DNA from 3 places in the Ruegeria sp. HKCCD7181 genome. Region 1 is predicted to be linked to each of the others. Evidence: riboswitches for the same ligand, from Rfam matches in the RefSeq annotation. Region 1 holds a riboswitch; each other region holds the start of a gene.
The links. A riboswitch is a leader RNA that binds a small molecule or an ion and turns the genes downstream of it on or off. The one in region 1 is predicted to bind cobalamin.
Positions count from the first base shown of each region.

Region 2: it holds a riboswitch for cobalamin, as region 1 does, so the genes downstream of both, AC2TCY_RS10405 (energy-coupling factor ABC transporter permease) here and AC2TCY_RS06420 (DUF1636 family protein) in region 1, are expected to answer to the same signal.
Region 3: it holds a riboswitch for cobalamin, as region 1 does, so the genes downstream of both, AC2TCY_RS17845 (hypothetical protein) here and AC2TCY_RS06420 (DUF1636 family protein) in region 1, are expected to answer to the same signal.

Region 1 is NZ_JBWVBC010000002.1:578,756-588,521, reverse strand. Features, by position in the region: gene cobJ (precorrin-3B C(17)-methyltransferase) at 1-715, opposite strand, end outside; gene AC2TCY_RS06445 (precorrin-2 C(20)-methyltransferase) at 712-1,440, opposite strand; gene AC2TCY_RS06440 (precorrin-8X methylmutase) at 1,437-2,066, opposite strand; gene AC2TCY_RS06435 (cobalamin biosynthesis protein CobG) at 2,066-3,193, opposite strand; gene cobN (cobaltochelatase subunit CobN) at 3,190-6,483, opposite strand; gene cobW (cobalamin biosynthesis protein CobW) at 6,490-7,545, opposite strand; gene AC2TCY_RS06420 (DUF1636 family protein) at 7,549-7,932, opposite strand; cobalamin riboswitch at 8,016-8,220, opposite strand; gene AC2TCY_RS06415 (NAD(P)-dependent oxidoreductase) at 8,368-9,324, shown strand; gene AC2TCY_RS06410 (hypothetical protein) at 9,218-9,766, opposite strand, start outside.
Region 2 is NZ_JBWVBC010000004.1:265,202-274,967, forward strand. Features, by position in the region: gene AC2TCY_RS10375 (Lrp/AsnC family transcriptional regulator) at 1-53, opposite strand, end outside; gene AC2TCY_RS10380 (pyridoxal-phosphate dependent enzyme) at 155-1,165, shown strand; gene AC2TCY_RS10385 (amidohydrolase) at 1,158-2,282, shown strand; gene AC2TCY_RS10390 (DUF1428 domain-containing protein) at 2,424-2,774, shown strand; gene AC2TCY_RS10395 (alkyl sulfatase C-terminal domain-containing protein) at 3,067-3,372, opposite strand; gene AC2TCY_RS10400 (adenylate/guanylate cyclase domain-containing protein) at 3,937-5,994, shown strand; gene AC2TCY_RS10405 (energy-coupling factor ABC transporter permease) at 6,307-6,990, opposite strand; cobalamin riboswitch at 7,068-7,280, opposite strand; gene AC2TCY_RS10410 (L,D-transpeptidase) at 7,495-8,157, shown strand; gene AC2TCY_RS10415 (hypothetical protein) at 8,207-8,479, opposite strand; gene AC2TCY_RS10420 (heavy metal translocating P-type ATPase) at 8,663-9,766, shown strand, end outside.
Region 3 is NZ_JBWVBC010000010.1:47,200-56,965, reverse strand. Features, by position in the region: gene AC2TCY_RS17895 (permease) at 1-203, shown strand, start outside; gene AC2TCY_RS17890 (hypothetical protein) at 260-649, opposite strand; gene AC2TCY_RS17885 (DUF1013 domain-containing protein) at 702-1,463, opposite strand; gene AC2TCY_RS17880 (ribonuclease T2 family protein) at 1,594-2,235, shown strand; gene AC2TCY_RS17875 (hypothetical protein) at 2,232-2,720, opposite strand; gene AC2TCY_RS17870 (hypothetical protein) at 3,181-3,513, shown strand; gene recR (recombination mediator RecR) at 3,599-4,192, opposite strand; gene AC2TCY_RS17860 (YbaB/EbfC family nucleoid-associated protein) at 4,257-4,601, opposite strand; gene AC2TCY_RS17855 (DNA polymerase III subunit gamma/tau) at 4,755-6,512, opposite strand; gene AC2TCY_RS17850 (protein-tyrosine phosphatase family protein) at 6,651-7,154, shown strand; gene AC2TCY_RS17845 (hypothetical protein) at 7,156-7,563, opposite strand; cobalamin riboswitch at 7,656-7,878, opposite strand; gene AC2TCY_RS17840 (alpha/beta hydrolase family protein) at 8,044-8,904, shown strand; gene rsgA (ribosome small subunit-dependent GTPase A) at 8,934-9,766, opposite strand, start outside.

The DNA of each region.
Region 1 (9,766 bases):
TGTTGTTCCGTTCGATCACGCGTGTGCGCGAAGATCCGACAATCACCACAGTCTGCATGTCCGCCATGTCCGGTGTCGCCTCGGCCAGAGTCGAAATGCGGATCGCCTCATCAGCGCGCGAGACGGCGCGGGCGAACAGGATCAGGCGTTCGGGTTCGCATTCCTCACGCAGGATTTCCAGTGTCTTTACAAACCCTCCCGGCCGAGACTTCGATCGAGGATTGTAGAAGGCCATCGAGAAATCGGCCTGAGCTGCCAGACGTAGGCGCTTTTCGATCAGAGACCACGGTTTGAGGTTGTCGCTAAGGTTGATGGCGCAGAAATCATGCCCCAGAGGGGCACCGGCGCGCGCGGATGCGGCGAGCATCGCGGTGATCCCCGGTAGCACGTCGATCTGAATATCGCGCCACTCTTCCGGGCCGTTTTCCAGGGCCTCAAACACCGCCGCCGCCATGGCGAAAACACCTGGGTCACCCGAAGAAACCACGACCACGCGCTTACCTTCGGCAGCCATCTGCAACGCGTGTTGAGACCGGTCGATCTCGACGCGGTTATCGCTGGCGTGCAAGGTCAACCCCTCGCGCTCTGCCACACGTGCAACGTAGGGAATGTACCCCACCACATCCGTTGCTTCAGCCAGCGCCGTCGAAACCTCTGGCGTCACCAAGTCTTCGTTGCCCGGCCCAAGGCCAGCGATCTTGACCCAGCCGCTCATGGACGACGTCCCTGACCATGCACGATGATAATTGAGAAATACGGTGTCACTTTCTCGCATGCCTCGGACAGTTTCGTCACGGTTTGGTTTGGCATCTGTGCGTATTCCACAATCCACGCGCGATCATAGAGGCCCGCCGTTTTCAGGGCACGCTTCACCTTGTCGATGTTGCGCCCGATCTTCATCACCACAAGAGCGTCAGTCTGAGCCATACGTTCTGCCAAAGTGTCTTCAGGCAAGGTGCCAACCAGCACCGTCAGAACGTCATCGCCCCAGGTGATTGGGTCGCCCGTCGCAGTCCAGGCCCCAGACATCCCGGTGATGGCAGGTACAACATTAACATCAACTTCATCGCGCAAGCGACTGTAAAGGTGCATAAAAGATCCGTAGAAAAACGGATCTCCCTCACAAAGAACAACAACGTCTTCTCCGCTGTCCGCCAGTGCTTTTAGATGCGCGGAGCAATCCTCATAGAATGCGGCGAGCAGTTCATTGTAGCGCGGGTCGGTCACGGGGATTTCCGTGGTTACAGGGTATTCCATAGGGAATTCCACTGCTTCGCTGGGGATCATGCCGTTTACGATCTTTCGCGCCTGCCCGCTGCGGCCAGGTTTGCGGAAGAACGCGACGTGGCGTGCATTTCGCAACAGTCGATCTGCCCGAACGCTCATCAAATCCGGGTCGCCGGGACCGAGGCCCAGACCATATATCTTGCCCGCGCTCATTCCGCACGGCTCGCAATGGCGTTGACGGCGGCGACGGTGATGGCGCTGCCGCCGAGACGGCCCTTTACGATGCAAGACGGCACAGGCTGAGCCTCCCACAAGGCGTCCTTGGATTCCACCGCGCCGACGAAACCTACCGGACAGCCGATAATGGCTGCCGGACGCGGGCATTCAGGGTCTTCCAGCATGTTCAGCAGGTGGAACAGAGCTGTGGGTGCATTGCCGATTGCGACCAACGCGCCTTCCAGCTTGGGCCGCCATAGCTCCAGCGCGGCGGCGGATCGGGTGTTGCTCATTTCGGTCGCCAGAGGGCGAACGCGTTCATCATGCAAGGTGCAAACCACTTCGTTGTCCGCAGGCAGGCGAAAACGGGTGACGCCTTCGCTGACCATGCGCGCGTCACACAGAATCGGCGCGCCGTTTTCCAGGGCGGTACGGGCAGTCGAGACGAAGCCGGGCGAGAAATGCACGAATTCCTCCAGCCCGACCATCCCGGCGGCATGGACCATGCGGACGGCGACCTGTTCCTCATCAGCTTCAAAGCGGGCCAGATCGGCCTCGGACCGGATCGTGGCAAAGCTTTCTTTGTAGATCGCCGCGCCATCAGTTTCGTATTCATAGGGCATCAGGTCAGGTCCATGGTCAAAAGTGTTTCGGGGGTCAGCCCGCGCTGGCTGGGCTCATCCCCTGCGCGGCCTTGTTTGACAAGATCAAATCGTCCGGAATTGCCAACCAAAGTCACATTCGCCGGGCCCATCCGGGCGCAGCCTTTAGCGCAGCCAGACACGTGCAGGCTGCCAGATACGCGCGGCGCCAAACTGCGGGCAATATCGCGTGTTGTCACCTGCGCCTGCGGGCAGAAAGGCGCGCCGGGGCAGGCATCCGTGGTCATCAGTGCGTCTGCACTATCGGTAACAAAGTCCAAGGTCGGAACCGTCGCGCCGCCCTCCAGCAGGATCAACCGCCAAGGGGAGACCCGCAAAGCGGAAGCACTCGATTTTTCAAACAGATCTTTCAGTTGCTGGGCGGGCAATTGACCGAAAGGTGCGCCATAAAGCGTGCCTAGGGTATGATCGCCCGGCTCGATACGCTCTCCGACAGGGCCGGGGTCGCTGCCCTGCCAGTCTTGCGGCAGGCTTAGCTCTGCAACCAATCGCGCCATACGGCGGGTGTTGGGCGTGAAATTTCCGGCGAACCAACCGGCCAGATCTATCAGGCGGTCGATAGCTTCGGCTTCGGTCACGCGGCGTCCGGTCCCTGATCCGTCTGCCCGAAGAATTAGCCCATCCGCGCCAAGCTCCAGCCGGATATCTGCCGAATCTGACACCAACAGCCGTGCGGGGCCGGTGTCGATGGCAAAACCAAACTTGGCGGGTAGGCTGGGCAATTCCTCCAGGCGGTCAGTCAGTTCCTTAGCCAGCCGCGTGGTCAAGTCACCCGCTTGATACAGAGGAGAGACCAGAATGTTGCGCCGTACTTCGATGCCGGGCTCAGAGTCCAGCAGGTTCAGGGCAGACAGTTCTTTAAGCAGCGGCCTATGGTCAGACTCCTGAACGCCACGCAGTTGCAAGTTCGCGCGATTCGTCAGATCAATGGTCCCGTTGCCAAACCGAAGGGCCAGATCGCACAGACCCAACGCTTGATCCGCGTCCAGCCGCGCTAGTCTGGGTCGCACTCGTACGACCAGGCCGTCGCCCGACATCATTGGTCGATGTGCACCAGGGCACCAGCCTTTTACGATCGGAGCGCTCATCCCAATCCCTCCAGATCTGCCCGTATCGAGTTACGGCGCGTGTTCCACAAACCGGCATCGAGCAGAGCCCGAAACCGATCCTGCATGGCTTGATAGGCTTGCGGATTGGCCCCTTGCAGGAAGGCATCCACTTCGGCATCTCCCAGCGTTGCATCGTGGTAGAGATCGAACAAATGCGGTGCAACAGTGCCTGACAGATGTGCAAATGAGGCCATGTGATCCAGCGTCGCCGCTATCTCGGCGGCGCCACGGAATCCGTGACGTTGCATTCCGGCGATCCAGTCGGGGTTGGCAGCCCGAGCATGAACCACGCGGCTGATTTCTTCTGGCAAGGTGCGCGCACGAGGGTTTTCCGGGTTCGTATTGTCGAGGTGATAAAGCTGCGCGGCGCCGCCGGTGATCTTTTTGGCCGCCGCAAACCCGGCCTCATGGGTGGCGTAGTCGTTGGCGAGCAGAAGATCTGTCTCGGTCAAGTCTTGCAGGTGCACAAAGCTGTCGGCGTCGCTGACGCGTTGCGTGATGCCTTCAACGTCCTGTGCGATATGTTCACCTTCCAGCGCAAAGGAACTGGCATCCAGCCACGCTTGTCCGGCCTGGGCGCGGGCCTCGTCCGTGTAGGTCTCGGATAGGTGGGTCATACTCAGACCATAGCTGCCTGGTGCCGGACCATAGACTCGGGCAGCAGGGGCATGTCCCGCATATGGATTCCAGTCGGGCGCCTCGTCGCGCTCGGACAGCGCGCGCACTGCCTGACCAAAAAGTGCCGACAGCGTCGGGAACACATCCCGAAACAGACCTGAGACGCGCAGGGTCACATCCAGGCGCGGGCGGTCCAGATCGGTAATCGGCAGAACTTCGATACCTGAAACCCGTTCCGATCCTTTGTCCCAAACGGGTTTCACGCCGAGCAGATGCAATGCCATAGCGAACTCTTCACCTGCCGTACGCATGGTGGCCGAGCCCCAGAGATCGACGATCAGACCCTTCGGGTAATCGCCTTCTTCCTGTAGGTGCCGCCTGACCAGTTCTTCGGCCAGCTTCACACCCTGCGTATATGCTGCGCGAGTTGGCACTGACCGCGGGTCGGTCGTAAAAAGGTTGCGCCCGGTCGGCAGCACATCAGCCCGCCCACGATGAGGCGAGCCTGACGGACCTGCCGCGATCCGCTGTCCAGCCAGAGCGTCCAGCAGCGCGGCGCGTTCGGCATGCGCAGACGGCGTAGCATTGAAATTACTTTTCGCTTCGGGCACGCGACCAAAGATATGCAGCCCGTCACCGAACTGGCTTTCCTTGATATCGCAAACAAAGCGGTCGATGCGAGTGATCGCCTCGGCGGTGCTGGTGGCTTGATCAAGACCCAGATCGTTTTCCAGCCCGATGGCCTGCGCCTCGTCCCGGATATCGGCTTGCAACCGGTCGCGGCGCTTGGGATCCAGCCCGTCGGCGTTCGAGAATTCATCGAGCAGAGATTCCAGCCGCACCATGCGATCCGGAGTGCCGCTTTCCTTCATCGGAGGCGGGATGTGGCCCAGCGTAACGGCCCCGATCCGGCGTTTGGCCTGCGCGGCCTCTCCGGGATCATTGACGATAAAGGGGTATATCACTGGCAGGTCGCGGATCAGTGCTTCGGGCCAGCACTCAGATGACAAGGCAACCGATTTTCCCGGCAGCCATTCCAGCGTTCCGTGCGCACCGATGTGGATCAGCGCATCTGTGCCGAGGCCTTGGCGTAGCCACAGATAGAACGCGACGTAGCTGTGGCGCGGGGTGCGCGACAGGTCATGGTAGTCGTCATCGCGCAGCTCGGGTATGCCGCGTTCGGGTTGCAAGGCCACAAGGGCCTTACCGCGACGAAGGGCGGTAAAATGAATTGCGCCTTCTGCAAAGGATGGGTCGTCCTCGGGCTTTCCCCAGACCGTTTCGAGATCCGCGCGCAGCTGTGCAGGTAAACCCGATAGGGCCGAAAGGTAGTGGTCCAATGGCCATGAAATCTGCGCGTCCAACAACGTGGCGGCAATAGGTTCAGCGGGGGCAGTGTCGTAGCCTGCGCCTTGAAGGTCAGACAATATCGCTTCGGCAGAAGCCAGTGCATCCAGACCAACCGCATGCGCCATCTGCCAGTCCTTGCCAGGGTATGTGGACAGCACCAAGGCTGGTATTTTCTGTGAATTGGGCGTGTCTGACAACTTCAGCCAGCCGGATACGCGATCGACGATGGCCTCGATCCGCTCCGGCTCGGCCCGGTGGGCAAAGCGGGAATATTCCAGATGCGGATCGCGCTTGCCCGGTTCCTTGAACGAGGCGATGCCCGCTGAGATCCGCCCGTCCACTTCGGGCAGCACTACATGCATGGCCAGATCGGCAGGTGATAGACCGCGTTCTGCCTCGATCCATGCCTTGCGGCGAGAGGTGGCCAGCGCAACCTGAAACACCGGAACATTGGCAGCGTCCAACGGAGAGGTGCCCGACGCGCCTTTGCCTGAAAAAGAGGTGGCGTTGATGATCGCCGATGGGGCCAATTCGACGACCTGTTCGCGCAGCCAGCCGGCAGCTGCCGGAGCTTTTAGTGAAGGAGCGAAAAGCCCGATCGCCTCGAAGCCACGTGCACGCAGGCACCGTATCAGGGCGGCAACGGGTGCAGTGTCGGCAGACGTCAGGTAGGCGCGATAGAAAGTAACCAAGACGCATTTGGCGTCACCCGTAAGCGCGGTTTCCGCTGGAACTACCCCGCGATCCGGGCACCACGCGCCGCAATCGGGCAAGGTTTTTGCGCCCATCACCGGTCCGGCGTAAAGCCCAGCCGCCAACGCCAACTGCGCAAGCGCCGCTTGTGCCGCAACTTCTCCTCCTGTGTCACACAGGTGCGCAAGTCTTCGTAGGGTCGAGACAGGCAAGGTGGAATACTCGTCCAGCCGTGTATCCTCGCGCCCGTCGGCTGGTAGCACGGCCAGAGCAATGCCTTTGGCCTGCGCTAGCGCCAGAACTTGCTGTAAGCCGTATGCCCAATAGGGGACACCGCCGATGAGACGGATCAGGATACCCCTGGCGCCTTCAAGCGTTTGCTCGACATAGGTGTCAACAGACAAGGGGTGCTTCAACGCTGTCAGGTTGGCCAACCGCATCGTCGGCATCCGACCATCAGGTCCCCCGCCGCGATGCCAGCCTGCCGCGAAAGCACCGAGGTCGCTGTCGGAAAAGGACAAAACCACCAGATCCGCCGGGCTCTGACCCAGGTCGGTTGGGGTTTCTGTCTCTTCTAACCCGTGGCTTTCGCGGAAGACGACGTGCATTTTCTTTTACACAGCAGCTTCGGTGACACCGACAAGGATATCGCGAATCGCGACCTCGTTGATGTCGTCATGCTCGGCAATCACCACCAGACGCGAGCGACGCTCTTCACTAGTTTTCCAGGGGCGGTCATACTGATGGCGAACGCGGGCGCCAACAGCCTGAACCAGCAGGCGCATAGGTTTGCCGGAAACAGCAGCGTAACCTTTGACGCGTAGGATGTTCAGTTCATTGGCAAGACGCTCGATATTGGCAACCAGATTGGCGGGATCGGTTTGTTCGGGCAGTTCAACCACGATGCTTTCGAAATCGTCGTGTTCATGGTCATCATGATCGTCGTGATGCGACGGACGAGCGTCCATGTCATCCTCAGCGGCCGCCTCAAGCCCCAGTACAACCCGGACATCCACGGCACCTTCGGCAACCTCGACAACCGGCAGAGGGCGAGGGGCCTCGGCGGCAATGATCTCTTTGGCTTTGGCTACGCCTTCGGGGCCCGCAAGATCTGGTTTTGTCAGCAGAATGATATCTGCGCAGGAAATCTGATCCTCGAACACTTCGGAGAGGGGTGTTTCGTGATCGATCGAGTCGTCGGCCAAGCGCTGGGCGTCTACAGCTTCGACATTCGGCGCAAAGCGACCGGCTGCAACAGCTTCGGCATCGGCCAGGGCGATTACACCATCCACGGTAATTTTCGAGCGGATATCGGGCCAGTCGAACGCTTTCAGCAGCGGTTTCGGCAGCGCCAGCCCAGAGGTTTCGATCAGGATATGATCGGGGCGCGGCTCCAGTGCCATCAGGGCCTCGATGGTTGGAATGAAATCGTCGGCCACGGTACAGCAGATGCAGCCGTTGGCCAGTTCCATTATGTTTTCCGCCGGGCAGTCCGGGATAGCGCAGGATTTCAGGATGTCGCCGTCGACGCCAACATCGCCGAACTCATTGACCACCACCGCCAGACGCTTGCCTTGCGGGTTCTGCATCAGGTGGCGGATCAGGGTGGTTTTACCCGAGCCCAGAAAGCCGGTGATAACGGTGACGGGGAGTTTTTCGAGGTTGCTCATTCATCAGGCTCCAATCGGGGGAATACGGGCCGCACAGTTCTTGCGGAAATGTTCAGGACGTTCGCGCCACTTCACCAGGCCATCTTCGGTGGCCAGATATTTGGTTGCGCCTTCGACGATGATTTCGACATCGTTGGCTTCGTTCAAGTTTTCATAGACAAAAGTCCAGCGCGCGGGCCCACCGCGCAAGACGATCGAGCAGCCCTGGTCGCAGTTCGACAGACACTCGACAGGTTTCAAAGTGATGCCCTCGGGCCACTCGACACCAGCCAGAGCCTTGTGCAACAGCGCTCCGGGTCGCTGTGCGTCGTCTTCGACCGGCTCACCGCGTCGACAGGTTGTGCAGACCAGCAGTTCGACTGATGCGGTCTCGTTCAAGTCTCTCATCCCCCCAAACCTCTCGTGGGGGACGGGGTCTCATGCGGGCCACGTGTCTCGACATGGACCCGACACCGGAACACCCCGTCCGGTTTCTACTTCGGGTGTTGGCAGGTCTCCCGGCTTGCAGATGTCAGGGTGATTACCCTGTCGGATGTCCCGCCTTCCCGGCCTGCAGGCCAGTGGCATTGGGCACCCTCTCCGGTCACGGTCGCGGGGGCGGCTGCGTTTGACGGTAGACCGCTGACGCATTCCCTTTTCATCCATAAAATGGACACCAACGGAAGCGACATGCGGTACGGGCGGGCGCCTTGTCAAGCGAGTCGCGTGCATCTTGTGCATAAGGGGGTAAAAAGCGACGTGACGGCGTCGCTGGGCGGCATGACGCGCCGTGGATGGATGTGGTGCCATGAACTGCTGAACTCGAATGGGGAGTACTTATAAATGAAAGTTGGTTTTATCGGCTTGGGGAATGTGGGTGGTAAGCTCTCGGGTTCACTGCTGCGCAACGGGGTCGATCTCACGGTGCATGACCTGAACTCGGATCTGGTTTCAGGTGCTGTAGCCAAAGGGGCAAAGGCCGCAGACGGGCCAGCCCAGTTGATGCGCGACTGTGATGCCGTCATCACCTGCTTGCCTTCTCCAGCCGCATCTGATGCGGTCATGCAAGAGATGCTACCCGAAGTCGGTCCGGGCAAAATCTGGATGGAAATGTCCACAACCGACGAAGCCGAAGTCAAACGTCTGGGTGCCCAAGTGATCGCGCGTGGCGGTGCGGCGGTTGACTGCCCCGTTTCTGGAGGGTGTCACAGGGCAGCAACCGGCAATATATCGATCTTCGCGGGTTGTGATCGCGATACGTTCGAGCAAATTTTGCCATTTCTGACAACGATGGGTCGGCGCATTCTGCATACGGGAGACCTCGGTTCGGCCTCAGTTCTGAAGGTGCTTACCAACTATCTGGCCACTGCCAACCTCATCACCTGCGCCGAAGCGCTGGTCACGGCCAAGGCCGCGGGGATGGACCTGAGTACGACATATGAGGCGATCAAGATTTCCTCGGGAACCTCTTTCGTGCACGAAACGGAAAGCCAGGTCATCCTGAACGGTTCGCGCGATATTTCCTTTACTATGGACCTTGTGAAAAAAGATATTGGCCTATTTCAGGACGTCGCGGACCGCGCTGGGGTGCCGTTGGAAATTAATCCGGTAATGATCAAGATATTCGAGGATGGAATAGCGCGGTTTGGTGAACGGGAACTGTCGCCCAACATCATCAAACGATTGGAAGAAGTTACTGGTTTGGACGTACGCGCACCTGGTTTCCCGCCTGAGATGCTGGATGATGAACCCGAAGAGCCAGGGTATGAGGTAATCCCGAATAACAGGGTGACTTATTAACCGTGTAATGCTCTGCCCGGATGCCGGTAATCCATAGACCAACATATGTGGGCCGCTGTATTGAATGTAGCGGCCGCACAATCTGAGCAGGTTGATTCAGGAGGGATACCCGCACATTCACTCCCTTGTCCGCAAGTTCCGTCAAAAACTGCCTGCGTCCGCTATGCGAGCTAGCGCCCTTAATGCCTGCCGCGCAAAATTTGGCAAACAGATTCACAATCGTCTGAGGGCTGAACCCGCCACGCTTTGCACTGAAGAACAATGGAGCGTCAGGTTTGCTAACGTGGCGTGGATAGGTGTTTGCGTAGACAGTAAGAGCTTTGCTCAGCCTTTTGCTGACGAGAACGGTGCCAGCTTCATCACCCATGGTTTGTGCCGCCGCAAGAAAAACTGTGTCACGAGGTTCACCGTTGCCATCAAAAACATCACTAACCTTCAATCC
Region 2 (9,766 bases), on a different contig from region 1:
CGCCTCGTGTCTGTTTGCATAAGGTTCAAAAGTTGTGCGTCATACTTGTCCATTTCAGGAAACTCCGATTTACAGCCGGTTAGTGAGAAAGTTTCTCGCAATATGGCACTCTGGCGATCGATTACGATCAGATCATTTCGGTAGTCTCGCTGCTATGGAACAGAGAATCGTACTAAACCCGGAAAAACCGCGCTCGCTGTGGCGTACAAGCTCACTATATAAACCGACTCCGCTGGATAGTGTCGAATTTCGCGGCAGATCTTTGCTGATCAAAGATGAGACCGCGCGCATGGGCTTGGGTGCGTTCAAAGCGCTTGGTGGTATTTACGCAGTAGCGCAGATGATCGCCAATAAGGCCGGAGTCGGGTCCGATCAAAAATCTTATGACAGTGACGCCTATCGTCGGACGGCGAATGAGATGACATTTGTTTGTGCCAGTGCGGGCAATCATGGAATGGCCGTCGCGGCGGGTGCGAAACTGTTCGGAGCCAATGCTCGCATCCATTTGTCAGAAACCGTCCCGAAAGCGTTTGCCGCGATGTTAAGCGAACAGGGCGCCGAAATCATCCGATCCGGTCATGATTACGAGGCCAGTGTTGCGGCTGCAATATTGGACGCGGAAGACAGCGGTGCGGTTCATTTGGCCGATGGTTCCTGGCCTGGTTACAGCGAACCTCCGCGTCTGGTTATGGAGGGATATACCATCATGGCCGAAGAGATGCGCCAAACGTTCGAGGCGACAGGAGAATGGCCAAGTCACGTGTATTTGCAGGCAGGTGTTGGAGGGCTCGCAGCTGCGGTTGCCTACATGATCCGCAATTCGTGGTCCGTGCAGCCCCGCATTCTTGTGGTAGAGCCAGAGGCAGCGCCGTGTCTTCGCGATAGCGCCAAGGCCGGGCACACGGTGACGGTTGCCGGTCCGCAATCAAATATGGGTCGACTTGATTGCAAAACGCCGTCGATGCTTGCCTTTGAAATTTTGCGTGAAGCCGCTGACGAATGGCTGATTGTAACCGATACCATGGCGACAGAAGCGGTGGGCGCAGCCAAAGAGATGGGTTACTCTACGACTCCATCCGGTGCTGCGGGATTGGCGGCTTGCCTATCGGCCGACGCATCTACACCGTTGGTTATTTTGTCTGAACAGGGACTGGAAGATGGTTGATCTGAAGGCGTTCCGCCGGGATCTGCATATGCACCCGGAGATTGGTTTTGATCTGGACCGGACTTCTAACCTAATCGCTGATCATCTTGAAGCTGCCGGTCTGGAGGTGGTTCGGGGTATCGGTAAATCCGGCTTGGTTGCCACGTTGCGCCGCGGGTCTTCCGAGAATGGCATAGGCCTTCGCGCTGACATGGACGCGTTGCCCATTGAAGAGGCGAATGAGTTTGGGCATCGCTCGACTGTTTCGGGCAAGTTTCACGGCTGTGGGCACGACGGACACAGCACAATGCTGATGGGTGCCGCTTTGGCTTTGGCAAAGGAAACCGCCCTGAATCGAACCGTTCACTTCATATTCCAGCCAAACGAGGAAAACGGTCTGGGTGCGGCTGCGATGATCAATGACGGCCTTTTTGACCGGTTCCCGATGAGTGCGATCTATGGCCTTCACAACCTGCCGGGCATGGAGGTTGGATCTTTCGCGACGCAGTCCGGACCATTTTGCGCTTTTGAAGATAATTTTGAGATTGTCATTCAAGGACGCGGAGGACACGCCTCGATGCCCGAGAAAGGTGTTGATCCGATTGTCGTTGGTAGCGCTGTTGTGTTGCAATTGCAGACAATTGTGTCTCGCAACTTGCCACCAAGCGAGCATGCGGTGGTGTCGATAACCGAGTTTGTCACAGACGGCGCCCGAAACATCCTGCCGAGCAAAGTGACGATCAAGGGCGATTGCCGGGGTTTTTCAACGGACGTATCGGGAGTGATCGAAGCCCGCATGCGCGCTATTGTCGAAGGCGTCTGCCAGGCGCAGGGCGCGTCAGGTCATGTCAGCTATTCAACGTCTTTCCAGCCGCTGGTGAATGAGGCTAAGGAGACCGATGCGATAGCAAAAGCAGCGCAGTTGGTCGGGTCGGTTGACGCAAACTATGGGCGTGTCGGGTTTTCTGAAGATTTCGCCGAGTTCCTGAAACACCGGCCGGGTGCATTTGTCCTTATGGGAAATGGAACCCAAGGGCACAATGCTGCACCTCTGCATAATCCATCTTATGATTTCAATGATGAAGCAATTGAGGCTGGTGTGGATTTCTGGTGTCAAATTGCCAGTTCTGCTGTGTAGTCAGTAACGTGACCCAGGTCCGCTGGACACAGAGAACATGTGCGGGGGCTTGGGTGTCTGAGGCCGAAGTGGCATGCCTAAAGGCATCGTGACAAATTTATGCTAAGCTCTCGGGACTGAAATCATCAGGAGGGTGAAGAATTGGCGTGGATCATGGCATATGCCGGGGCGGTACCAACGGAAAAGAAAGCGGAGCACCAGGCGCACGCCGCGCGAATGGCGAAGATTTTCCGAAAGCACGGCGCACAGCGAGTTGTCGAAACGTGGGGTGGTGCAGTTCCCCCCGGCGAGGTTACTTCGTTCCCGCTGGCCGTGCAGGCCGGCCCAGATGAGACGGTCGTGATGGGATGGCAGGAATGGCCCGATCAGGCGACACAGGAAGCGAGATTTGCAGAAGCCATGCAGGACCCAGAGATGGGCGACATGAAGGATGTTCCTATCAACGGAAAGACAATTATTTTTGCGGGGTTCGAGGTTCTGACCGACGTCTGAAATCTCTAAACGCTCCAGACAAGTAGACTAGCGTTTTTTATAAAGGTGGTTTCCAGTCAGTATTCTGCGCAGCCTTTTCCGGCCTAGCATGTAGAATGGGACAGTCAGTCATAAGGGTCGATTACAAGGCGTGCGGGAATAGTCGCGGGTCAACGCGCATTCGTCGAAGGGAAACAACGTTGACGGTCATCGCTGCTCCTCAATTCCGATTTGGATTCACCTGGATTGCAATTGGGTTAGGAGTGGCTCAGGGCAGGTTTGCCCCGAGCCATTTTCTGTCAGGCGATCCGACTTAGCCCCCGTTAGAATTTGCCAGCGGTGGCTGTGCGAAATCATTGGCTGGCGGCGTCAGGTCATGCCCGCCGGTGCCCGGCATCAGCTCAAAGCCCAAATCAAACTGATCCAGAGTTGAGGCCAACTGCGCCAAGACCTCGGCGTTCCCCTCCGCCTGTACGGTACCATCGGCCAGCATGTCGGTCAGCTTGCGCTCACCGGTCATGGCTTTCTCCAGATCGGCACGGTTCAAGCTGATTGACAGGTCGGTTTTTTTTGGACACACCTTTGGCGCGCCGCGCTGAATGGCAAACTTGGAAACCATCCAAGCGCTCAGTTGGCTCTGGAAAAATTGTTGCCGCTTCACCCGGGCTTTAAAGCGAAAGCACCTGATATCCTGTCTGTCTGGCAATTGGACGCAGAGTTTCAACGGAATCTGATGGCTGGTCTGCAAATGGCTGGGCTGTCTGAGCGCTGACCAATCCTCCAGAATCCGACGATGAGGTTTTCCGTATCGTGGTGGCAACGCCAAAGGGCAAAGAAATTAGCGGCCTCACGCGGATTCAATTTTTTTCTAGGTTGGGAAGATTGACCCTGCGGCCTGCGCTATGCTGGCTGTCGGCAGTGTGCCAATGTCCGCTATATGAATCATGATCAAGGCAGATCCGTGAATGTTAACGCTTTTCCATAAGGTCCAAGCACGTCGGCATTTCACTTGCTCAGCGTTTTCGTCTGAATATGCGGGCTTGTTGCACCTTGCTGTAAGAGCGTCAAACTGGCGATACCAATTGCCTTCGCCAGACGTTTATGGAAGCGCGCCAAAGGGATTTGAATTGACCGATTGGCTGTCTAATCGGCTACCACCGGCACTAAATGACAAGGGGCTACCATGCGTGTCAGCGTAGGGATCGCAGTAACAATCCTCGTTGCCCTGTCAATCGGCGTGTCGACCTTCGTTGTGCATTCGCTGTGGTGGACCACTGCGCGTGAAAACAGTCGGATGCTTGCGGCTGAAATCAATAGCCAGATCGCCAATACTGTTCGAATCGAAGTCGGGCTGACACTCAGTTCCGCTGAGGCCGCCTGGGCCGCTGTACGCACCATCTTTGTCCAGAATGTCATAGCAACGCGACAAGCCGACAAAAGAGAGTTTGTCTTTCTGTCGCAGTTGCAGGCCCAACCCAATATTTCGTGGATTATGTTCGGTTGGCCCGACGGGAATTATTTTGCCGCACACCGCCTCGGCGATGGTGGACTGGAAATGATTGAAATCGACAGCGAGATCCGAGATCGGATGCTGCGCCGGGACCGCTACATCTTCATTCCCGGCGACATCCAGTTTGAAGAACGGAACTTCACGCCTACAACCTACGACCCGCGTGATCACGCGTGGTTTGGAAATTCGATTGGGCGTGACTCGCCAGATTGGATCGAAGCTCGTGACTTACCAGGCAGCCAGAAGACAGTTTACGCTTTTGCCGGGCCAGTCGATGTGAACCGTAGACGGCAGGGTGTTTTGGCAGTTGTCATCGAAACTGATCGGCTGTCCCGATTCCTTGGCACGTTGCGGCCAGGCGAATTTGGCGCCGCGTTTATCCTTGATGCAGACGGGAAGGTGATTGCTGCTCCGGATCCGGATGCTGATGAGGTTACGCCCGCTCGGATGGGTGAAGGTGAGCTTTACGAGGTTGCCAAAAAGTCCGGCGAGCAATTGTTGGGTAAGTCCGGCGCGCGCGTCTCGATGAATTCAACCACAAGAATTGTCAATGAGGGCGTCCCCTATGCGGTGGCACTGACGCCTCTAGGCTTTTATGGTTGGCGCGTTGCTACGGTCATTCCGGAAGCAGCGTTCCTGTCAGGTATCGATAAAACGTTGGTGCGCCTGATTTACGTTCTTGTTGGAGTCGTTATTGGGGCCATCGGTTTGGCTATCTGGCTTGTCAGGCGGGTTGTATCGACACCATTGGCGGATATCGTCGAAGATCTGAACAAGGTCGAACGCTTTGACATCGAGCAGATTTCAAGCCGCCCGTCCAGATTGTCGGAACTTGCCAACCTTTCTGCCGCGACTGCAAACATGGCTGCCGGTCTTTCTGCTTTCCGCAAATACGTACCCACTGACCTTGTACGGACCTTGGTTTCAGAAGGCATCAACACTCAGCCCGGCGGGGAGATGAAACAGATATCGGTTTTGTTTTGTGACGTTGCCGGTTTTACAGGTCTGTCCGAAAGGCTTGGACCCCAGATTGTAGAACTGATGGAGCCTTTCTTTGACGCCGCTTCGTCTGCCATCGCTCGTAACAACGGTACGATCGACAAGTTTATGGGCGACGCTGTCATGGCGTTCTGGGGCGCTCCGCGACAGGATTCCAATCACGCCGAGAACGCTTGTCGCGCCGCGCTGGATCTCGTCGCTGCGGTTGCAGAAACCGATATCAGGGACGATACGGGAAGCGCTTTACGCGTGCGCATTGGACTGAACAGTGGCGAGGCGCTGGTCGGAAACATCGGCTCTGAGCAGCGGCTAAACTACACGGCAATCGGTGATGTTGTGAACGTTGCCAGCCGCTTGGAAGGCGCTAACAAAGCATATGACACATCGATCCTGATTGGCCCGGAAACCCGGCGGGCGGCGGGCGACGCGGTTATCGCGAGGGAATTGGACACCCTGGCTGTTTTTGGGCGCTCCGGTGGCCTCGTTATTTTTGAGTTGATCGCGATGGCCGATAGTTTCGACAAGTCTCACACCTGGATTGAGCTCTATGAAGAGGGGCTAACCTACTATCGGAACAGAAAATTTGAACAGGCGATCTCTGCATTTGAGGCGGCTGAAAATGAGCGTGGTGGAGATCTTGCCTCTGCGGTCATGAAAAGGCGCGCATCCGCCTTCCTGGATGCGCCTCCGCCGGACGACTGGATGGGCGTCGCGATCGCCGACACGAAGTGACCCAGCGAAGATCAGGTCTCATTTTGGCGCCCGGATGATGGCGATGCTAGCCGCTCGTTCGACCGCCGTAGCTGGGAAAAAGCGGTTTAAATCCGCCATCTCCGCTTGTCACGGCCAGAACTTGGTTGTGTAAGCACTTCCGGGGTTTTCATCCGACGCTTACAGATAAGATTCCAGGGCTGTGAGCTTTGGGTTCTAGAATTATCGAAGCCGCAGTATTAGCGCATCGAGGTAAAGGTTGTGCCCAACCACTACGGGAGTTGAATACACAACCTTAGACGGCGCTTGCATCCGCGCCGCCGTTTTCTGAGGTCAAGCTTGAGCAGCGTTGTAAAGGCGCGGAGTCACAAGGCCTGTGCCGTTCAGTCCGCGAGCAGCTTTGGCCGCTGCCAGCACCGCCAGATCAACCAGTGGCTCGATGATGATGACAAGCATATAAGCACCACCGAAAGTCAGCACAGAGGCCATGGTCTCAGCGCCGAACCCCTGGCCATAGAAAGCCCAGAAAGCGACCCAGGCAACCACTCCGCCCTGATAGGCGCTGCTCAGCGCCAAAGCCTGACTGTACTTCAGATCAACATAGGCGGTACCCGGCGCGATGATACGCTTGGCCAGCGCCTGTAGCGCGAACAGGGGTACCAGCAACGTCGTCAGGTTGATGAAGTATTGCGGCAAATCGAACGGAGCAAAGAAAACGCCCTGAATCAGAAGCCCGGCTGCTAGGCCAAACGCCGCCGGTGCCGCACCCAACAGCAGGAACAGGGTGGAGCCGAGGATGAAATGGACTTCGGAAACACCAACTGGAAAATGCGGCAGGATCTCGAAAAATAGAAAAACACCAATTGTGGCGAGTGCGGAGCGCATGGCAAAAGACGCAAGACCATTTGCCCGCAGTGTGCTGAAGGTCTCCTTGGCGGCGTATGTGGCAGCCCCGGCGGCAGTTGCGTAAGACAGCACAATTTTGGCACCGTTTACGATGCCCGGTTCGATATGCATAAGTTCTCTCCCTGCCGCCTCACCCGGCGGCTGTTCAGGTCGCACCGGCAATTGATGCCGGCAATTAAGGTTTGGGCATCGCCCGATGTTAAACGGCAGGTCTCCTGACTCGCGGGTTACTGCTAAACCAACCTTCCCGGCCCGGTTTGGGGTCAGTGGTCTTTTGGCGTCGCTCTCCGCTCACAGTTGCGGGGGCAGTTACGGATTTGACACGTTTGGATGCGCCGCACCGTATTCCCTTTTAATCCCTTCGATTTTAGCCGCTGGGAACCGTAAACGAGAAACGGCTACAACGGACACATTGCTCCTGTCAATGAGGCCAGAGCTTCAGTTGTCGACTAAATTTAAAGGGGCAAAATAGGTGCAAATTAACCCATAGTCGGTCCGAAATTTTAAATGCTGCCGGAAGCCTCTTGATACTCTGGGCGCCAGAGGCGTTAAACTTCGCCAGTGGTTGCTGGAGCGAGTAGCCAGCCCGCCATGATTGGAGATCAGGATCGGAAAATGCTGACGAGACGCCATTTCATCCAGACGAGCACTGCACTGTTTTCGGCTTCGGTATCCAGCCCGGTTGTGGCCAATACCTGGCCAACCGTTTCGCAAAAGGCGGCCTGGGACGCCGCGGTTACCCCACCGGGTTACAATCCGGCCACGTCCAACCCTTGGGGGGTGCATGAGCGTTTCTTGCCGCGTCGGGTTGTTGCAAATGATGGGCTTGTAGCTGGTGACATCCACGTGGACGCTGTTGCACGCTACCTTTACCATATCGAACAGGGCGGTACGGCGATGCGCTATGGCGTTGCCATTGCGCGCGGAGATTTATACGAACCTGGTACTTATGACATCCGCCGAAAGGTGAAATGGCCCCATTGGACGCCAACGGCTTCGATGATTGAGCGCAATCCGGAATACGCGCAGTACAGGAATGGTATGGAGCCGGGCCCGAACAATGCACTTGGTTCCCGAGCGTTCTACCTATTCGTCGGTAACCGCGATACTTACTTAAGGATTCACGGCACACCGCAACCCAAGAGCATTGGAGGTCGCGCGAGTTCTGGATGCGTCCGCATGATTATGGCCCATATCAACGATCTCTATCCAAATGTTAAAACCGGCTCGACGGCTTACCTGTATTCTGCCGAAAACAGAGTTAGCGCGCGGACTTAAACGACAACAACACTAGGGCAGCGTCAGCAATCCATGACCAGCGTGAATGTCAGGCTTCACGCGCAACGCAGATCGGACCGCCGTTAGTTGCGCGCAAAGGTAACAGGGTTGTTTCCACAGGACCGCGGTGTTCGTACCAAAAACAATTGTCCTGCGGCGAAAGACGCGCGGACGCCAAATCCTGTCCGGGTGCGGCCAACGCCTCAACCGATTCAGGGATTTTTCCAATCTTGGTGGTTGAAGCACCTGTTCCGGACAATTGAGCGGAGCATCCAGCCGTGACTGAAAGCATCACTATGATGGTCGCAAATTGTTTCTGCATGCGGACAGTCCGTCTTTGATCTTGATTCGTTTATAAAAAGGTCGCATCCGCCGGGATCAGTCGCAAGCCGCGATGGGCTTTCTCGCGAATGGAGGCTGTTCAAAAAAATCGAAATTGTTCTTGAACCTCTAGTTGCTGCAGGTCCTATCTACTGAAGACCACAAAGAGTCGTGAGGTCCATTCATGCCATCCGATAGCAGCCTTCCCGATAACACTCGTGCTGATGTCCAAGATACTTGCCGGAACCAACAGTGCTGCGGCGGCGGGGCAGGCGAGGATGTCGTGCAGTCCGGATCAGCGCCTATAAATGGGAGAAGTTTTCAAGTCTCGGGTCTGGACTGCGCTGAAGAAGTGGCAATCCTGAACCGGGTTGTGGGTCCGAAAGTTGGCGGAACAGAACATATCGTATTTGATGTCATCAATGGCCGGATGACTTTGCTCGAGAGTGCCGGCAATATCTCGAACGACGAGGTCATGCAGTTGGTCGCTGGCACTGGGATGAGTGCAAAGCCCTGGAACGACGACGATGCAGCCCAGATTCAGGCGGCGCATATTGCCCGCCAGCGGCGGTTCACCGCTCTCAGCGGTGGGTTTTGGGCAGCGGGATTCACGTGGCACATCTTCGAGACTGGTATGGGCGGAGTATTTGGTCTGTTCTCGGGGCATGCGGATGTAATGATGCCATTGCCCGAGGTAGCCTTGTTTGCGGTCGCAATCCTGTTCGGTGTCTGGCTCGTGGCGCCCAAGGCTTGGTCTTCACTGCGACGGCTCTCGCCTGACATGAACCTGTTGATGGTGGTGGCTGTCTGTGGCGCAATTGGTCTTGGCGAATATTTCGAAGCGGCAACGGTTGCCTTCTTCTTTTCGCTTTCGCTCTACCTGGAAAGCTGGAGCGTTGGTCGTGCGCGCAATGCGGTGTCAGCGCTTCTGGATCTGGCACCGCCCACAGCACGTGTTATTCGCCCCGATGGCCGCGAAGTGACAATTCCCGCGGCAGAGGTTGCTATCGGCGAACACTTCATTGTGCGCGGAGGCGACCGAGTTCCGCTTGATGGCGAAGTTATCGACGGTACCGGGGCTGTCGATCAGGCTCCGATTACCGGCGAAAGTGCACCAGTCCCCAAGGAGAAAGGCGACGAGGTATATGCCGGCACCATAAATGGCGAAGGCACACTCAAAGTGCGTGCATCAAAAACCGCGTCTGACACCGTACTGGCCAAGATCATCCGCATGGTCGGCGATGCGCAAGCCCGCCGTGCACCAGTCGAGCAATGGGTTACGAAGTTT
Region 3 (9,766 bases), on a different contig from region 1:
TCGCACCACCCTTGTTGGCTGGGTTGATGGAGCAAGGGATGAGCGCAGGCGCAGCGATGGCGTTCATGGTCGCTGGAGCGGTCAGTTCGATCCCGGCGATGGCCGCAGTGTGGTCGCTGGTCAAGCCGCGCGTCTTTGCGACGTATCTCGGGCTTGGTGTCGGTGGCGCAATTGTCGCCGGGATACTGTTTCAGATGATCTGAACCAAATAATCCGCCCGGCGACAGTGTCGGGCGGATTACCGCAGTAGGGTCTCAGCTCAGCTTGCCGCGCAAAACCGCGGCAGCTTGAACCTGTAGCGAGGTTCGCCGCTTTCGACGTAGACCCGTTTTTCTATACAAGCGCTGGTGCTGACGGTCTGCGAAATGGGCGCTTCGGTCGAGGTAATCGACGTGGCTGTCCCATCCGGCAACCTGACAGAGGCAATGACCCCATTCTTAAGGTCCCCATTGATCGGCGTTGCCGACAAGACCGGGACAGTTAGGAACGAATGATGCTCGTGCTTGCCGTCGTCGCCCAGAAAAAACAACCCGGCGACAATGGCGATCATGACCGCGCCGCCCGCTAGCCCCAGACCCCATGTTCTGAGAAAGGCGTAGACAGTCACAGCACGATGCGGGCCAAGAAGAGCAGACAATACGTTCAGCATAGTTTTCTCATAGTAATCGCCCCGGACCGTTCAGACCGGGGCCATCAACGCATCAAGGGCGCTTGTCGTCTTCTTCATCATCCGCACCGTCGCCTTTGGGCAGGTTGAAGAAGCTGTCGGCGTCGAGGATCGGCTCGTCGTCTTTTTCTTCTTCCCCGTCGTCCGAAAGCGAGAAGGTCTCCAAGCCTTCGATTGCAGTCGGGATTTTGGGTGCAGCGTCCATCTCGAGCGACTGCTCGGTCGATACCAGACGACGGCGCTCATCGTCGCTCATCACACCACCTTCGGCGGCCTTTTTCGCAGCGGCCTTCTGAACAATGGCGTCCAGTTCCGACTGTTTGCAGAGACCCAAAGCGACCGGGTCGATTGGCTGCATGTTCGAGATGTTCCAGTGGGTCCGTTCGCGGATCGATTGGATCGTCGGCTTTGTGGTGCCGACCAGTTTGGCGATTTGACCATCGCTGAGTTCCGGGTGGAACTTGACCAGCCACAGGATCGAGTTCGGACGGTCCTGACGTTTGGACAGCGGGGTATAGCGCGGGCCACGGCGCTTTTCCTCGCCCGAAGCGGCCGGATTGAACTTGAGCTTCAGCTTGTGCAGTGGGTTGTTCTGCGCCGTGTCGATCTCTTCCTGGGTCAGCTGATTGTTTGCGAGCGGGTCAAACCCTTTCACGCCTGCTGCAACATCGCCATCTGCGATGCCTTGCACCTCAAGCTCGTGCATGCCCACGAAATCCGCGATCTGCTTGAAGCTGATCGTGGTATTGTCCACCAGCCATACGGCTGTCGCCTTGGCCATCAGCGGTTTTGCCATCAGCCCGTCTCCTTTGAATACATCTATCCCGTCGCCGGAATTCGGCGGCCCCGAGGTCTTGGGGCAGGTTTCCGTTGTCGGGGAACTTGGGCTGTATATAGTCCCGGCAAGGCAAGAAGGGAAGAGGCGAATGCGCCAGATGAAATTGGGGCTGGTTCTGTGGATATTCAGTGCAATGGCAGCACTTGCCGATGGAGAGAAGGCGGGCGAGTTTGACTACTACGTCCTGTCGCTGAGCTGGTCGCCCAACTGGTGCGCGCGCGAGGGTGACGCACGCGAGTCTGACCAGTGCGATGCACGGCATGACCATGGGTGGATCCTGCATGGTCTCTGGCCGCAATACCATCAGGGTTGGCCTGCCTACTGCCGCACGCCGAAGGCACCACCGACCCGGCGCATGACGCGGGAAATGACCGATATTCAGGGCAGTTCCGGCCTTGCCTGGCATCAGTGGAAGAAACACGGCACCTGTTCGGGCCTTTCAGCGCCTGACTACTTTGCCCTGTCACGTCAGGCGTATGAGCAGGTCAGGCGCCCGGAGATTTTCCGCAAGCTGGATACTTCGGTCAAACTGCCCGCGTCGGTTGTCGAGGACGCGTTCCTGAAAGCCAATCCGGGGCTTGAGCGGGATATGATTACGATCACCTGCCGCGACGGATACATCGAAGAGGTTCGGCTGTGCCTTTCGAACGATCTTGCACCGGTTCCCTGTGGCCGCGACGTGATCCGCGACTGTGAGGCTAAGGACGCGCTGTTCGATCCGATTCGCTAGAGCTTTTTGTTCTGACAATCCCGCGCATATTCCAGCGCCTTGGTCGTACCTTTGAGGTCAATTGCCATCACCGTCTCACCGGCGGGGTTGTAGACGGTCATCGTCTTGTTCTGTGCAATTGCGTTGACAAAACTCCGGTCGGTGAAGAATACCGTCGCGCCCGGCACACGGTCCTTTTTGAACCCGATAGCTGTGGCATCAAAGCTCTTGCCGTCCAGCTCGAACCGGATCGGATAGCTTTGTCCCGGTTCGATATCGCCCCAGGCCTTGTTGTAGACGGTGAAATACCCGCGATTGCCCAGCGCGTCATAGCCCAGTCGCACAACCGAGAGGTCCTGATAGATCGTCTGAATCAGGCACCCGTTGCCAAGCGCGGGGTCCATCATGATGTTCCAGCCTTCGACGAAGCCTTTGTCGACAAGTTCTTGCGACAGGGCAGCGGTTGCGGTGAAGGCGGCGAAGGTGAGGGCGAGAAGGCGGGGCACGCAAAAATCCTTTTGAAATCAAGCTGTCATTTATTCTACCGGCAAACTAGTATGGTCGAATAGCAAAAAATCCAACAAGTTGTGACTGCTTTACAAATTGAATAACTACTTGCACCCGCGTCGTTATTTCGCCGCAATTTGAGCTTTCAGTAGCCGCATGGACCCGTTGCGACGCTTTTCCCTATATGTCTGGCTGATCGTGAGCGACCTACCACTGATAGGTTGGCGGCGATTGCTTCCGGCTTTAGTGCTTATCAGCGTCTGGACTGCTTTAACGTTCTTGCGAGTCCCGGCAGCCAAGTCGTTTGTTTGGGCTTGCGTATTGGCGCAAGTGGCTCTGATCTGGCGAATCTTGCCTACCACCGTGCGCAGGCAGGGAAAGGTCACCAAAGACCTTAGAACCAATATGTGTGTGGTTCTGACAATTTGGCTGAGTGTTCTGGCCGTACAGATTTGTTTTATGAATCCTTTGATCAGCCACCGCATAGTCAGCATCTACTGCGGGCTTTACATCATCGTCATGGTTTACGGCGCGGCTGGTGACGCAGTTTTTCTGGACCGATTTGCCCCGGCACCAAAAGACGCTAAAGTTTCAACCGCATTTCGTGAGAATATTCTGAAATTGCAGGCGTTTGCCGCGTTTCTGGCTCTGATCGTCAACGAAACTTTGGTCAAAATAGAAGCGCCGTTGGGAGCACGTATCGCCACGTTTTCGTTGTTGCCGATCTTTCTGTTTTATTTCTATGGCATCGCATTGCGTTTGACATACCCGCCTCTGGATGAAGAGGAGTAAGGCGGCGACCCTGCCAGAGTTCGTAAAACCGAGAAACAGCGAAGGTATTCGGGCAGTGGTTTGGCCGCAACGGCTTTGCAATCGCCTACAACTCCTTCCGCGCCCTCAATGCCGCTGTAATCGTCCCGTCATCCAGATAATCCAGCTCCCCGCCAATCGGCACACCCTGCGCCAGTGAGGTCAGGCGGACCTGCCCCTCCAACTGATCGGCGATATAGTGGGCTGTGGTCTGGCCGTCGACGGTGGCGTTCAGGGCGAGGATGATCTCGGTGATCCCCTCGGTGGTCACGCGATCCTTGAGGCGGGGAATGCGCAGCTCGTCCGGGCCAACCCCATCCAAGGCGGACAGTGTGCCGCCCAGAACGTGATAGCGGCCTTTGAAGACCCCTGCGCGCTCCATCGCCCAGAGGTCGGCGACGTCCTCGACCACGCATAGCTCTCCGGTTGCGCGGGCTTCGCTGTCGCAGATGTCACAGATATCGGTAGTGCCCACGTTGCCGCAATTCAGGCATTCGCGGGCGGTCGCGGCCACTTGCTGCATTGCGTCCGACAGGGGCGTCAGCAACAAGGCGCGCTTGCGGATCAGGTGCAGGACTGCGCGGCGAGCCGAGCGGGGGCCGAGGCCCGGCAGCTTGGCCATCAGGTCGATCAGAATGTCGATGTCGCTGTTTGAACTCAACGCTCGCGCTCCTGCAAAAGGGCCGGGCTCTTGCGCCCGGCCAATGATCCGTCAGGAGTGTGTATCAGAACGGCAGCTTGATGTCTTTCGGCAAGCCCATGCTTTCGGTCAGCCGACCCATCTCTTCCTGCGAGCGCTCGGCAGCCTTGGACTGAGCGTCTTTGATGGCGGCCAGGATCAGGTCTTCAACCACTTCCTTATCGTCGCCGTTGAAGATGGACGGGTCGATGTCCAGACCTTTCAACTCGCCTTTCGCCGTTGCGGTGGCCTTTACCAGACCTGCGCCGGATTCGCCGACAACCGTCATGTTGGCCAGCTCTTCCTGCATTTCGGTCATCTTGGTCTGCAGATCTTGCGCGGATTTCATCATCTTGGCCATATCGCCCAATCCGCCGAGTCCTTTGAGCATCGGTAATCTCCTGTAAATCGGTTTGTCGACTAAATACGGACGCCAACAGCGCGGCACAAGGGGCCAGAGTTGCTCCCGCCTGTCGTCACGGTCTTTTTCGGGCCCTGTCATCTCGTAGGGTCCGGCAGGGTTTCCAGTTTTCGGGGTGACGGATCAGTCTTCTTCGAACGGGTCCCACTCGTCTTCAACCTCGGGCAATGCCTCGGTCTCAACTTTGGCTGCACGTTGTTCTGGCGTTTCGATCTTAGTGATCTTGGCTTTAGGGAAATGAGCGAAAACCGCCTGCACCAACGGATGTTCCTTGGCCTCGTTTTTCAGCGCTTCTTCGGCCGCGTTCTCTTTTTCATAGATAGTCTCACCGCCGCCTTCATTTACAACCGTCACGGCCCACCGATTGCCCGTCCACCTTTGCATTGCAGATCCAAGCCGCTGGGCCAAGTTGGCCGAGGCGCGCTCGGTGGGCTGAAACTCGATCCGGCCGGGCTGGTAGGCCGCCAGTCTGAGATAGCTTTTGACCTCTTCCAGCAAAACGCCATCTCTGTTTGCGCGGATCAACTCGACCACGTGATCGAAGGTCGGATAGCGCGCCAGCGCGGCCTGAACGTCCTGTGCCAGCGCCGCCGTAGGTCCGCCACCGTTTCCTGTTGTCGTCGCGGCATAGGCAGGTTGCGTCGAGGCTTGCGACGCGGGTGCGGCAGTCCCTGGAATTGCAACCCCGCCGCCGGGACCTCCATTCGGTGGCGGAGGTGTATCTTGAAGGCGTTTCAGCAGTTCCTGCGGACTTGGCAAATCAGCGACGTGGGTCAGCCGGATGACCGCCATTTCCGCAGCCATCATTGCGTTTGGCGCTGCGGACACTTCTTCGAGCGCTTTGAGCAACATCTGCCACATCCGCGTCAGAACGCGCATCGGCAGAGCCTCGGCCATCTGCTGCCCCCGGGCACGTTCGTCGGGGGAAACCGTAGGGTCTTCGGCGGCGTCGGGAGTGATCTTTACGACAGAGACCCAGTGAGTGATCTCAGCCAGATCGCGCAAGACCGCAAGGGGATCGGCCCCTTCGGCATATTGGGCACCGAGTTCGGTCAAGGCTCCAGCCGCATCTCCGCGCAGGATCATGTCCATCAAATCCAGCACCCGGCCCCGATCCGCCAATCCCAGCATGGCGCGTACCTGATCGGCACTGGTCTCGCCTGCGCCGTGTGAAATGGCCTGATCCAGCAACGAGGTCGCGTCGCGCGCAGATCCTTCAGCGGCGCGGGTGATCAGCGCCAGCGCATCTTCGGCGATCTGTGCGTTTTCCGACGCAGCTATTTTGCGCAGCAGGCCGAGCATTTCCTCGGGTTCGATGCGCCGCAGGTCAAAGCGCTGACACCGAGACAGAACCGTTACCGGGACCTTGCGAATCTCTGTGGTTGCAAAGATGAACTTCACATGTTCCGGGGGTTCTTCCAGCGTTTTGAGCAGCGCGTTAAAGGCGCTGGTCGACAGCATGTGAACTTCGTCGATGATATAGATCTTGTAGCGCGCACTGGCGGCACGGTAGCGGACGCTGTCGATGATCTCGCGGATGTCATTCACACCGGTACGGCTGGCGGCGTCCATTTCCATCACGTCGACATGGCGGCCTTCCATGATCGCTACGCAGTGTTCGCACTGGCCACAGGGTTCAGTTGTGGGGCCGCCATTTCCGTCCGGGCCGATGCAGTTCATGCCCTTGGCAATAATTCGCGCCGTTGTGGTTTTACCGGTGCCACGAATACCGGTCATGATGAAGGCCTGTGCGATCCGATCCGCCTCGAACGCGTTTTTCAGCGTGCGCACCATCGCATCCTGGCCAACCAGGTCGGCAAAGGTTTCGGGGCGATATTTGCGGGCGAGAACCTGATAGGCGGGGCTGGGCGTGTCGGTCATGTCTGCTCTGGCGGATTCGAGTTATGCGGCAGCGTAGAGCGCGCTGCCCTCCGCGTCCACCGCAGGTCTGAACGAATTTTGTTTTGGATGTTGGTACGACGGTATAGAACTTGCGGGCACAGCAAATCAGGGGGATCGATGCCGCAGTTTGGAGTTCACACTTTGCAGGTCGGCGGTGGTTCGCTTGCACTGTCACCTATGCCGGGCCGGGGCGGGTTTTATTTGGCCGATCTGAAGGTGATCAGAGGCTGGGCACCGGATGTTGTACTCTCAATGACTACTGCGGCTGAGATGGGGCAGGAAGGTGCGGGGAATTTCGGGCAGGACCTGACGGAACGCGGGATCGAATGGATCCATTTGCCCATCGAGGATTTTGGATCACCGCCGCCTGAAATAACCGAGCGATGGGCCGAGGTCAGCGCAAGAGTTCTGACGACTCTGTCAAATAAAGGCCGGGTTCTGGTGCATTGCCGCGGTGGATGTGGTCGGTCAGGGATGGTGGTTTTGCGTTTGATGGTGGAATGCGGTGAAGCATCAGAGGCGGCTTTGTCCCGGCTCCGTGAAATTCGCCCCTGCGCCGTCGAGACCGACGGGCAGATGCGCTGGGCCATGGGAAAGGCCCGCGCGCATTCTTTGAAATAGGTCAAACTGCCGCGAAAGACTCGGCCCGAGCCGGTTGGCTTGGCGCAAGCGCTACGGCCTCCAGCAACGCGCAAGGCGGGCTGCTGATCGCCTGAGAAGGAAGGGACGTAATTTCCGTGCCAAACATCAGCTCGGCATAGTCGTCCAACGTGTCAGAACCGATCTCGGGGTCTGCGCCGCAATAGACCCGCACCTGATCAGGCCGGGCGCGAAAGCGGGCGGTGCATCCCTTTAGGCAATGCGTCAGGTCGGTGTTGCCCTCGATTTCGAACTCGCGCGTGGTCGCAGGACCTGCGGTCGCTACGGCCTGCACCATTGCACGTGCCATACGGGCAAGTGCGGGGCAGGTTTTGCCCGTGTGCTGGCAAATAGTCGCGGTGAATTGATGTGTGTCAGTCTTCCAGATCATGCTGCGCCCTCCGCGCGCGGGACGAAGGGTGAGAGATAAGGAAAGGAAGCCTCAGAGCTGCCAAACCCTGCCCGGACACCCCGCCCGAGTTTCGGTTTTAGTTTCCGATGGCAGGTCTCCTGACTTGCGGGTCGTTGCTTTGCCGACCTTCCCAACCTTTCGGTCAGTGGTGTTTTGGCATCGCTCGCCGCTTACAGTTGCGGGGGCAGTCGCGGAATTAGTCCGTACCGGGTCAACCGGGTTGGACCGCACCGTGTTCCCTTTTCATCCCGGCCCTTGTTGGAGGGCGCGGAAACCATCACGCAATCGCTAGCGGTTGCGGTGTGACCGAGTCAAGCAGATTGGACATTCATTTGCTCGCTCCATTGCTTCGGCACGGCAAGTGGACGTTTGGTCAACCAAGTCCTGCCTTGACTCGAAACGACAGATAGGGCCGATTGAGGAGGTGAACTGATCGGTTCAGTTGCGACTGGAGAAGAGATGTTAGACGCTCGGCAAACGGTTCTTACCGAGAATATTCGGTTCCCTTCGGCGGCGGCAATGCTGTCGGGCCGCTTGTACCTGCCGGTGTCCGAACCGCAGACAGTCGTTGTTCTGAACAGCGCAACCGGGGTGCCGCGAGACTACTATCAGCATTTCGCCCAATGGCTTGCAGCTGAACAAGGTATGGCCTGCCTGACATATGATTATCGGGATTTCGGCCATTCCCTTGAGGGGCGATTGAAGGACTCAGCGGTCACAATGGCAGATTGGGCCTTGGTCGACATGCCCGCTGCCCGTGCCGAGATGCGGCGACGGTTCCCAAATTCGCAGCATTGGACAATCGGTCATTCGGTTGGCGGAATGCTCGGCCCCGTGCAGCCGGATATAGACGCGATCGACCGGATGATCTGTGTCTGTTCGGGCTTGGTCACGCTGTCGGATCATCCGTGGCCTTACCGCGGGCTTGCCGGATTGTTCTGGTACGGCCACGCGCCTTTGGTCGTGCGCATGATGGGATATTTGCCAGGTAGAGCGCTTGGCTTCGGTTCAGACTTGCCTCCTCAGGTCTACTGGCAATGGCGCAAGTGGTGCACCTCACTAAAAAGCTATGTGCCTGAGGTTGGTACCAGCCTACCGATGGCAAATTGGTCTCGGGCTAGCGGACCGGTTGACCTATTCGCGTTCACTGACGATCAAATGGTTCCACCTGATGCGGTTTGGAGACTGGCCGATCTATACGGACCGGACGCGAAACGTCACCTGATTGACCCTCAAGACTTCGGACTGAGCGGTATTGGCCATATAGGTGTTTTTTCACGTAAAAACGCGACAGTCTGGCCCCGTTTGATCGAAAGGTGAGGGACGCCAAAACCTGGCGCCCCCTCCTGTCAGAATTCGGTGCGCGAAGACTTTCCGCGTGTCACACTCCGCACCATTTTTCCGAATGCTTTATCGCGCGCACGGGCTTGCGCCACGGATTCGGAATTACGCATGTCCTCTCGCCGCAGTTTGCGCCACCGGTCCAGCCGGTCAGGACTCAGAGCACCTTCATTAATTGCGAACAGGACAGCGCAGCCCGGTTCGCTGTGGTGTCTGCAATCGGAGAAGCGGCACTCCTGGGCCAGCTCAACGATGTCTGCAAAGACCTCGTTCACACCTTCCTTGGCGTCCAGTAACCGCAGCGCGCGCATTCCCGGGGTATCGATTAGCCATCCACCGTTTTTCATTCGGTGCAGGGCTCTTGCGGTCGTTGTGTGCCGACCGCGCGCATCGTCCTCGCGGATGCCAGCAGTTGCGTCCTGCGATCCGGTCATGGCATTTGCGAGTGTCGTTTTACCTACGCCGGAAGAGCCGACCAAAGCAGCCGTCTGACCAGACGGGCACCAATCCAGAACGCGCTGTACGTCTTGCGCGTCCAGCGCGTTCACCGGCAGGACGGTCAGAAATGTAGATGTGGCCTGGGCCTGGTTCACATATTGCTCTGGGTCTTTGATGGTATCCGCTTTGGTCAATACGATGACTGGGAAACATCCCGCCTGATGGGCCAGCGCGAGATAGCGTTCCAAGCGGGCGAGGTTGAAATCCGCGTTGCAGGAACTGACGATGAACAGAACATCCACATTGGCGGCGATCAATTGCGCGTCGACCCCGGTTCCGGCAGCGCGGCGTTTTAGCAGGCTGCGACGGTCCAGCAAACGTTTAACTCGGTATTGTGGGTCGC